Methanococcus maripaludis: one gene and its partners. The main gene of each other region encodes a partner of the protein of the gene in region 2 in a complex. Each region holds a gene or a part of one and is shown on either strand. Other genes may lie near its edges.

Region 1 (2,940 bases), on a different replicon or contig from region 2:
ATTCATCGTCACCGGTGAAGATTCTAGCATAACAATCCCATGCGAGGGAAGGGTGAACTTCAACCATGTGTTCTTGAACAACCGCACCACCTGCAAGAGCGTGGTTGATTGTGTGCATGTATTCATTGATTGTTTCAGGTGTTACTTCTACACCCAATCTTTTTTCTAAAACTGAGTGAGCAGTGTCCATACCTACAACAACAGTTCTTCTGATATCGTCCCATAACTGTTGGATAGCAGCGTTGTTCATGAAGTGTAAGTCGTCACCTTCACAGTAGTCGTCAGTGTTTGACAATTTGTAAGGCATTAATTTTCTTTGTCCGAGAGGAACACCAATGTCAGGGTTGTAGAGTGGAACACCCTGTCTTTTTTCAGCTAATATTTTTTCATTAGCTTCAACGAATTCTCTTTTCCTAGCGGATTGTTCCCAACCGCCGTAGGTATAGAATTTTGTGTATTTTTCTTTTGGGTCTTCTTCGAATTTTTCCTTTAATGCTTTCAAGAATAATCTTTTTTCAGCTTCCATAAGTTCACCTCAAAGGTTGAAGAGGTTTTTTTAATTTAGAATTTAATTATAATCCTTTGAATATTTCGTTTGTAGGGATGTATCCACCGAGTGTTCTTGCTCTGTGAATTCTTTTTACAACGTCAATAACTTCAGGATCTGCTCTCATTGCAATACCATCTTTTCTGTAGATGGTTGTCATTTCTCTTAATTTTGCTTCAGGGATTGGTTCTCCAACGTCAACAGGTGCGTCGAGTGGTTTTCCTACCTGATCCTTTACGTACATAACGTGTCCGGTTTTTTCGTCAAATACACATCTTTGAAGTGCATCAAACATCATACCGTTTTCGTCCAATCTTAATGAGTGTCCGTGTACAGTTGCACCTCTAACACCTGATGTTGCAGGGTCAAAGAGTTCTGTATCCATGAGTAAGTTTTTGGAGAATTCTTCGAGGTCACTTTCTCTACATTCAACAACTTGTCTTCCTGAGAGTGTACCTGCATCTACTCCTCTTAATCTTGACATGTATGATCTTGATCTGTCGTATGGTTGAGCAGGAGCAAAGTACATGGAGTCAGCAAACTGGATGTATCTAACTCTATGTCCTTCTTTAGCACCGTTTAATGGTTCTACTAAGTCTCTTGCATAGTCTTCAATGAAGTCCATTTCTTCGAGTGGCGGGTGAACTGTTTTGTAGTCTTCACCAGGCTGTCTGTGTCCCATGATTTTTACAACATCTTCATCTGGGATTTCTCTTAATTTTTCCAATTCGTGGTTTGGATTTAAGTGATTTCTTCTGTTTTCAGCAACTTTTGTTGCACCAGGGTAGAACTGAGGCGTATATGCCATAAGATCACCTTTAACCTAAATGTTTTTTTATGCTTTCAATGATTTCATCAATTTTTTTCTGAGGAGCTGATTCTCCTCTAATTACTCCGGCAATGATTTCCACGATCGTACCTTCAGTTTTAGGTTCTAAAGGCATCACGTTTCTCGTTTTTATTCCGATTGCTGCAAAATCTTCCATGTCTACTGGAGCTTGGCAAACAATTATTGTAGGAATATCCACGTATTTTAAGAACAATCTAGCTTTGTAGATTATATGGCTCTTAACATTTCCGAAATGTATTACACATAATTTATGTCTATTAACTTGTTTAGCTTCCTCGGGTTTAAGTCCAAATGTGGAACCTAAACTCCCTTGTGGAGCGTCTGACGGAATTCCCGCTCCTGCATCTAATACGAGAACGCTGGTTTGAATTCCCGCTTCCCTTATTCCATAGGTAATTTCGCATACGGGTTTTGTGATATGCCTTCGTCCCGGAGACATTGCAACAACGACCACGTCATTACGTAGCCCTTCTGCAAATGTTCCCCTTTGGGCAAGTCCTCCACCTTCTCCAAGACCCATAACTGCTCTACAATCAACGATTTGTTCTTTTCTACCTACTGGCATAAAATCACTTATTCGTTTGTTTCGCTTTTTGGGATCAAGGCAACAGTAGAATCGAACTTGCTTCTAGGATCGGTTGCACTCAATAATCTTTTGTCAATATCATTAACAGCAGATTCTCCGTATTTTATGAAATCCGTTACCGTAGGGGTATCCCTTAAGAATTTACCCTTTGTTAACCGGTATCCAAATGGGAAAAGATCCTTACAGATTTCGTCGATTTTTTCAATTTCGCTTTCATCATCCAGTAAAACCCATAACCTTCCAACTTGAAGCATGAGCTCTACAGGAACGCCTCTAACAGTAATTTCCTTTTTTTCAGAGTGATTTACGGGACTTCCCTTAGCTGGACCGTATCCAACTTTTTTAGGGAGTGATTCTCCATGTATAACTACTCTTTGAACTGTGCTCAATGAATAAGCGCTGTTCAGGAATTTTTCGGTAGTTTCCGCTTTTAAGTACCTATGTGGGAAGACTTCTAATTCAATCATTGTTTATTACCTTAAAGTTGGTCTTTAATGCTTAAAGCTCCTTCAATTACATATTTCATTGGTTCTCTGAATTCGTCAAATGCTGAGTATACTGCACCAACTAATCCTGAAGTGTGTTCAGGGGAGAACATCTGTGTACCTGCATCTGCACACATTGCCGCACATACTGGAGGAATTGCGAATCCTTTGGAGTGTCTGGTTACAACGTGGTTACCGTTAAAGATACCAGGTCCACCACCACCGTAGATTGAGTGTGAGAAGAATGAGAATCCTACTGCAGTACCCATTGATCTACCGTAGTCAACACCAGGTAAACCAGTTTCGTACTCTAAAATATCGTTGAAGTATAAAATAACTGAAGCAACGTTTTGTGCTGCTCTTGCTGCACCACAGCTTACTGCAACTGCTGCAACTAAACCTGCTGCTGCATATGCATTCCATTTGTTTACGTCAGCTGGTTTGTACATGTTGAATCCTGAGCCCATTGTTT
Region 2 (3,072 bases):
TATCGTGCATTCTGATGAATTTGCAAGGTATATTCCACTACCGAATTTTGATATGTTCATATCTCGGATTGTAACCCTTGATTTTGGATATACATATACCCCCATATCAACGACAAAACTGGTGCTACCTGTCGAATCCCCTTCAAGATAATTCCCGTTTCCATCAAGTATGACATTATCTGCATTTATTATTATTGCAGTTCCAGAAATATCTGATTTTGATATATTTAACAGATATTTTCCGGAGTCGGTTATAGTATATGGAATTTCATTAATGTACACCGTATTTGTTCCAGGAACCCCTTCTTTTGCAGCACTTGCAATAGATATTCCCACACATAATGCGAGAGCCAATGCTATCAGTGGTTTATAACCAATCTTAGTCATTTTTAACTCACCCCCGTGTTTACATTTTGATATATTATTGTTAAACTATTTAAAATTAATTAAAAAACCATTATAACAGTTTAATAATATAATTATTCGTTTATAATGTTATTACCCATAAAATAAATTGTTTTATAACATATTTATAAAAAATAAGGGTTTTAATCGTAAATTATTTAAAAATAATAAATTTTGTCAAAAAATCTAATCTGTTTTTAATTTAAGGTGGATGAAATGAACAATTTTTAAAAGAAAAAACCGCTTGAAAAAGTTTATTTTATATCTTTAAAAAAATTTTAAAACAGTTTAGAGGTATACGAAAAATTCCCTTTCGAGAACTACTATTTTTTCGCCTTCTCCTTCAGGCCGTTCCATAATAATTTCAAACCTGTCCCTTCCAGATACGTCCTGAACTGCAAATCCGAGTACGTACTGCAATTCGTCGTCATCGGTGTAGAGTTTAACATCTGTTTTGAATCGTCTTGCAAGCCTTGAAATTTCCCTTAATGTGAGTTTTAACTCAGTAAATAAAAATATGTAATCTTTTACGTAATCCAACTGCTCTTGTGTTCCAGTAATTACAGGATATTCCCTATCCATCATTTCATCTTTTTTTATTTCGTATCCGATGTTGCAGACACATGCAAGCCTTCCGATAACGGATTGTGGAAGTCCTGGAGGTAGCGGTACTTCGATTACCTGTTCTGAGTTTTCATTTTCGTTTTCATTTTCAATTGTTCTGTCGATTTCCATATTTTCCCCTATTTTCTTGATAATCGCTAAATTAAGCTTTTTGTTCGTTTGATTTAACTTCTGACGTCGATTTTAACTTGATAAGTATATAGTTTTTCATCTCAGACCTTGTGATGTATGCGATGTCTTTTAAAAGGTACTTACCAATTTTAACATTTTCGATCTCTTCGTGGTTTCTATCGTAGTCCATTTTGATCCTCAAACCATCGAGCTGGGTTACTATTGGCATCGGAGCAAGAAGTCCACGAACCTCATCGATTTTCTTTTCAATTTCATCTTTTAAAACTACTGGCGGAATAATCGGAGGGTCGTATGAAAGTTCCAATCTTTTATCGTTTATTTTTTTGGTAACTTCGTCAATCATTCGTCGCAGTGCCCTTATTTCTTCTCCTTTTCTAAGCCTTTGCGCTCGCCTTCCAAGGTCTCCAACATAGGTGTACGGGATATCGAGAGTTTCAGGTCCACCTGTTACAACGAGTGGAAGGTCGATTTTAAAGAGGTGGGTTTTATCTAGAATGCAGGATTCAAAGTTTCCCATTACGTAAATTGCGATGTCGTGCTCTTGAATCAATCTCTTTTCTTTTTCATGAATCTGGCTGATGCTTTTTCCCGCACCGTGTGCAAGCCCGATCATGTTTGGTTTTGCACCAAATTTCCTAACATATTCAGAAACATCGCATGCAATGTGGGGTAAGTGGTGTCTTGAAAGACTTGGAGAAACAATCGCAATTTCAATTCCTGCAAGAGGAGTTTCTACTATTTTTCCCTTGTATTGTTTTGCCTCTTCCTTGAAGTTTTCGATTTCATTATGCGGAATTGCAATTGTCATGTAAACATCGAGCTGCATTACGTGCTCCTGAATTATAAATCCACCAATGTCCTCAATCCATTCCTTCAAAATATTGTTTTTGTAGACTCCCCCTTCATATCTGATTATCTCATACATCTTTTCCACCTTGTAAGGATTAGAAATCAATCCTAACAGTAATAGTTCCAAAAGTCTTCATGCTCTTTTCAAACAGGGTTACATCGGTAATTATCCTTTGAATCGATGATTTCTCATCTACGAGCGTAATATGGTCAGTTATGATTACTTCTTCAAATTTAGGTTTTTCAATCAATCTCAGTACTTCTTTTAAAATATTTAATTCGAGAATGTTTATAAGTTTCGTGGTTATTGAAATGTGGTCAACTTTACCATTTCTTTTCATTATTTTTGCAATTGGTTCCCATTCTCTATCCGAAATTTCGATGAAATCTTCTTTTTCACTTATAATGTAGCCTCTCGCACCCATCAATACAATTATCTCGTCTGCAAGTTCTTCAACTTTTTTAGGATCGTCACCGTAAAAGTAGATGTTTGTTATGTGACTGCATTTGTTTATTTTTGGCTCAGGGCTGTATATTTCAGAAGTTCTTACAATATCCCCTTTAGTAACGATTCCTTTGAGCTTTCCATCTTCGATAACAAGGATTCTTCCAATATCATTCTTTACCATTATTTTTTGAGCTTCTGAAGCTGAAAGATAAGGTGAAGTTGAGATAAGATCGTCCTTTTTGGTCATTATGTCTTTTATTTTTAATTTTTTTAATTTTGACATTCCTGACTTTTTAGTTCTTAAATCTTCAAATGTGGCAATTCCAACAAGTTCTTTTTTTGAATTTAATACGGGATATCCCATGTGCCTGTATTTTTTTATGAGTGTCCCAAGTTCATCGATTGATTCATCCTCATTGAGAGTAACGAGGTCTTTTGTCATTATGTCGTTTACAACAATCTTGTCAAGCACTTTTAAATCGTAAAGCCTTACAAGATCACTTTCGGATTCCTTTATAAAGTTAGTTATGTACTTAAATACATAATTTATTGAATCGTGCTCCATTCCAATATTATATACCCTTTCTATCGTTGAAAGCTTCCTAAATAACATT
Region 3 (3,108 bases), on a different replicon or contig from region 2:
GTAATCGGTTACGGAAGTCAAGGAAGAGCACAGTCCTTAAACATGAAAGACAGTGGATTAAACGTTGTTGTTGGTTTAAGGAAAAATGGAGCTTCGTGGGAAAACGCTAAAGCAGACGGTCACAATGTAATGACTATCGAAGAAGCTGCTGAAAAAGCTGACATCATCCACATCTTAATCCCTGACGAATTACAGGCAGAAGTTTACGATGCTCAAATAAAACCATACCTCAAAGAAGGAAAAACACTCAGTTTCTCACATGGTTTTAACATCCACTATGGATTCATTGTTCCACCAAAAGGAGTTAACGTGGTTTTAGTTGCTCCAAAATCACCTGGAAAAATGGTTAGAAGAACATACGAAGAAGGTTTCGGTGTTCCAGGTTTAATCTGTATCGAAATAGATGCAACAAACAACGCATTTGACATTGTTTCAGCAATGGCAAAAGGAATCGGTTTATCAAGAGCTGGAGTTATCCAGACAACATTTAAAGAAGAAACAGAAACTGACCTTTTCGGTGAACAAGCTGTTTTATGCGGTGGAGTTACCGAATTAATCAAAGCAGGATTTGAAACACTCGTAGAAGCAGGATACGCACCAGAAATGGCATACTTTGAAACATGCCACGAATTGAAATTAATCGTTGACTTAATCTACCAAAAAGGATTCAAAAACATGTGGAACGACGTAAGTAACACTGCAGAATACGGTGGACTTACAAGAAGAAGCAGAATTGTAACTGCTGATTCAAAAGCTGCAATGAAAGAAATCTTAAAAGAAATCCAAGACGGAAGATTCACAAAAGAATTCGTTCTTGAAAAACAAGTAAACCACGCACATTTAAAAGCAATGAGAAGACTCGAAGGAGAATTACAAATCGAAGAAGTCGGTGCAAAATTAAGAAAAATGTGCGGTCTTGAAAAAGAAGAATAATTTATTTATTTTTCATTTTTAACTATTTTTTATTATTTTAAAATTCAGGTGGTTCTTTTGAAAATTTTTATAAAGAATGCAGGAGAAATGTCCGAAATTGAACTGCCAGAAAATGCAAAGTTAAGAGATTTCATCGAAAAAATGAAAATAAAAGACAATCTTGTTGTTAGAAATGGCGAAATTCTTTCTGAAACAGATACTCTTTCTGAAAACGATACTTTAAGACTGGTTCCAATTGTATCTGGTGGCTAAGACTTTATTTATATACTATTTTTGCAATATATTACTTTAAGAAAATAATCATCCATTTTTAAGATTCAGGGGTAATATGGCTTATATCGATGTCGAATGCAATGACGAAGCTGGAAAAGCAATTTACGAAAGAATTATTCAAACATCTCTCGAAGACCTCGTTTTGGGAAAATCTATCATAAAGACAAAAATGATCTGTAAGCAAGATGTTCCATATTTTATAATTGGAATTCTGCCAAAATCAACTTCAAAATTGATAAGATTGAGGGATATTGCAACAATAGATGAAGCAAAGGAATCGAACGGAAAAAAAATAACTAAATTAATAATTGACGATGAAACTTACGCAACTGAACTTTTATCAAAAATAAATGTTATGGACCAGCCTTCAAGATTTGAGATTGTTACGGATTCTGAGGTTGATTTAAACATGGTAATTCACGATGCAAAGGATGATTTTGTCGATAGAGTCCTTGATTTTATGAACCGTGTTTTTCCTGAAGGAATGAGGGTTAGAAAAACAATTCGGGATAAAACTGTAGTTATGGTTGCATCAGAAAAGCCAATCGAAGAAGAATGGATGAATGAGGCAATAAAACTTCAGGAAGAACTCAAAAACTTCAAATAATTACTTCAAATATTAATTCTTTTTTAATTTTTAGTTTAAAGTTTAAAAAAAGTATTTTTTAAAAAATTAAATTCTGTGCATGTATTTAAATATGTTTTCGTGTTGCACATTTATTTTAACTCCGATTTCTGATCCAAGTTTATCAAGAGCCGCATTTAATTCTGAAAAGTCTGAACTTATTTTGGAGATATCTACAAGCATAATCATTGTGAACAAGTCTTCCATGATTGTCTGCCTGATATCTACGATATTTGCACTGTTTTCTGCGAGAACTTTTGTAACTGCTGCAACGATACCGGGTTTATCAACACCAACGACGGTAATTACTACATTTTCCATAAATAACACCTTTAAAAATCATGTTTCTTATCTTAGCCTTTATCTTTAAAAAGTATCATTTATACCTTGTGGTTAAAAAATAGAATTTAAAAAAAGAAGTTTAGTGTGAGAAGTGTTTTAAGTCGTAAATATTTAACTCCTTACCTTTTTCTCCAATAGTTTTGTGCTCGGTTACAAGCCCTACGGCATCAGCCCTGCACTGTTGGCATGCTCTGAATTGGTGGAGGTATTCTTCTGCACTATCCCTTACACCGCTTATTTCATCGCAGGTTGGTTTTCTCAAGTTTTCCATTTTGTACATTGGAATTAAAGGAATTACGTTGTGAATGAACGCATCTTTTTCGAAAGTTTTTGCAATTTCCACAATATGATCCATGTTTATTTCAGGAATCAATACCGTGTTAATTTTAACTGCAACGCCCAATTCTGCTAGTTTTTTAACTCCTTCAATCTGGTTTTTGATCAGTATTTCAGCACCTTCTTCTCCACGGTAAACTTTTCCTTCGTAGTATACCCAGTCAACAATTTGTGCCTGAATTTTTGGATCTACCGCATTTACAGTTACTGTTACTGTTTTTACCCCAAGGTCTGCCAATCTTTCAGCATATTTTGGAAGTAAAAGCCCGTTTGTTGAAAGACATCTGACTAAATCTGGGAATTTTTCCTGTATTATTGCCAAAGTTTCGAAAGTTTCTTCATTGAATAAACTGTCTCCTGGTCCAGCAATTCCTGCAACTTTAATGTTTGGACTTTCTTCCAATAATCCGTTTAGGTAGTTTTCTACCTCTGCTGGTTTCATAATGTGGTGTGAAACTCCAGGTCTATCTTCACAGACTGATTCTTTTCCAATACATCTTTTACAGAATCTGCATGCGATGTTACATTTTGGCGCAACTGGCAAGTGAACCCTGCCGATTTTGTGGTGGAGTTTTTCATTGTAACATGGGTGTACGCTT

The links.
Region 1: the proteins of HNP90_RS05515 (region 2) and mcrC are in contact, whole or in part, in a cryo-EM structure (PDB 9H1L), measured with the Methanococcus maripaludis proteins. Residues at the interface, in WP_011170365.1 of Methanococcus maripaludis: Arg6, Glu8, Gln30, His32, Val33, Met34, Gln35, Tyr39, Leu80, Ser81, Arg82, Leu85, Pro86, His87, Cys90, Asp91, Ser93, Glu94, Arg97, Lys98, Lys102, Pro103, Asn104, Met105, Ile106, Gly107, Ala109, His110, Lys122, Glu123; in WP_011171501.1 of Methanococcus maripaludis: Arg5, Lys6, Glu7, Gln8, Ile9, Val10, Asp11, Cys12, Arg13, Ala14, Val15, Met16, Gly17, Gly19, Glu20, Gly22, Gly23, Leu24, Gln26, Arg27, Gly28, Thr29, Phe30, Ala31, Glu32, Leu34, Asn36, Thr51, Tyr59, Arg62.
Region 3: the proteins of HNP90_RS05515 (region 2) and HNP90_RS07985 are in contact, whole or in part, in a cryo-EM structure (PDB 9H1L), measured with the Methanococcus maripaludis proteins. Residues at the interface, in WP_011170365.1 of Methanococcus maripaludis: Ser79, Ser81, Arg82, His83, His84, Ala112, Gly113, Lys114, Asn115, Ile116, Asn139, Phe140, Glu141, Ser142, Cys143, Gly162, Pro163, Arg178, Arg179, Ala180, Gln181; in WP_104837391.1 of Methanococcus maripaludis: Cys8, Asp10, Ala12, Gly13, Ile16, Tyr17, Arg19, Ile20, Thr23, Cys41, Gln43, Asp44, Pro46, Phe48, Asp134, Asn137, Arg138, Val139, Phe140, Pro141, Glu142, Gly143, Arg145, Glu161, Lys162.

What each region holds. Positions count from the first base shown.
Region 1 is NZ_JACDUL010000001.1:354,989-357,928, reverse strand. Bases 165-2,940 are described here. They hold mcrC (methyl-coenzyme M reductase I operon protein C), read right to left. Parts: upstream 1,963-2,940; coding sequence 1,366-1,962; downstream 165-1,365. Other genes in these bases: mcrB (coenzyme-B sulfoethylthiotransferase subunit beta), read right to left, coding at 2,462-2,940; mcrD (methyl-coenzyme M reductase operon protein D), read right to left, coding at 1,971-2,450; mcrG (coenzyme-B sulfoethylthiotransferase subunit gamma), read right to left, coding at 573-1,355; mcrA (coenzyme-B sulfoethylthiotransferase subunit alpha), read right to left, coding at 165-526. Also shown: more of mcrA, read right to left, coding at 1-164.
Region 2 is NZ_JACDUL010000003.1:35,635-38,706, forward strand. The notes cover bases 130-3,037. They hold HNP90_RS05515 (methanogenesis marker 7 protein), read right to left. Parts: upstream 2,087-3,037; coding sequence 1,172-2,086; downstream 130-1,171. Other genes in these bases: HNP90_RS05505 (right-handed parallel beta-helix repeat-containing protein), read right to left, coding at 130-387; HNP90_RS05510 (hypothetical protein), read right to left, coding at 694-1,140; HNP90_RS05520 (CBS domain-containing protein), read right to left, coding at 2,106-3,037. In the rest of the region: more of HNP90_RS05505, read right to left, coding at 1-129; more of HNP90_RS05520, read right to left, coding at 3,038-3,071.
Region 3 is NZ_JACDUL010000004.1:82,337-85,444, reverse strand. What follows is about bases 94-3,037. They hold HNP90_RS07985 (methanogenesis marker 17 protein), read left to right. Parts: upstream 94-1,261; coding sequence 1,262-1,813; downstream 1,814-3,037. Other genes in these bases: HNP90_RS07975 (radical SAM protein), read right to left, coding at 2,253-3,037; HNP90_RS07980 (ACT domain-containing protein), read right to left, coding at 1,880-2,152; HNP90_RS07990 (MoaD/ThiS family protein), read left to right, coding at 991-1,185; ilvC (ketol-acid reductoisomerase), read left to right, coding at 94-933. Outside these bases: more of ilvC, read left to right, coding at 1-93; more of HNP90_RS07975, read right to left, coding at 3,038-3,108.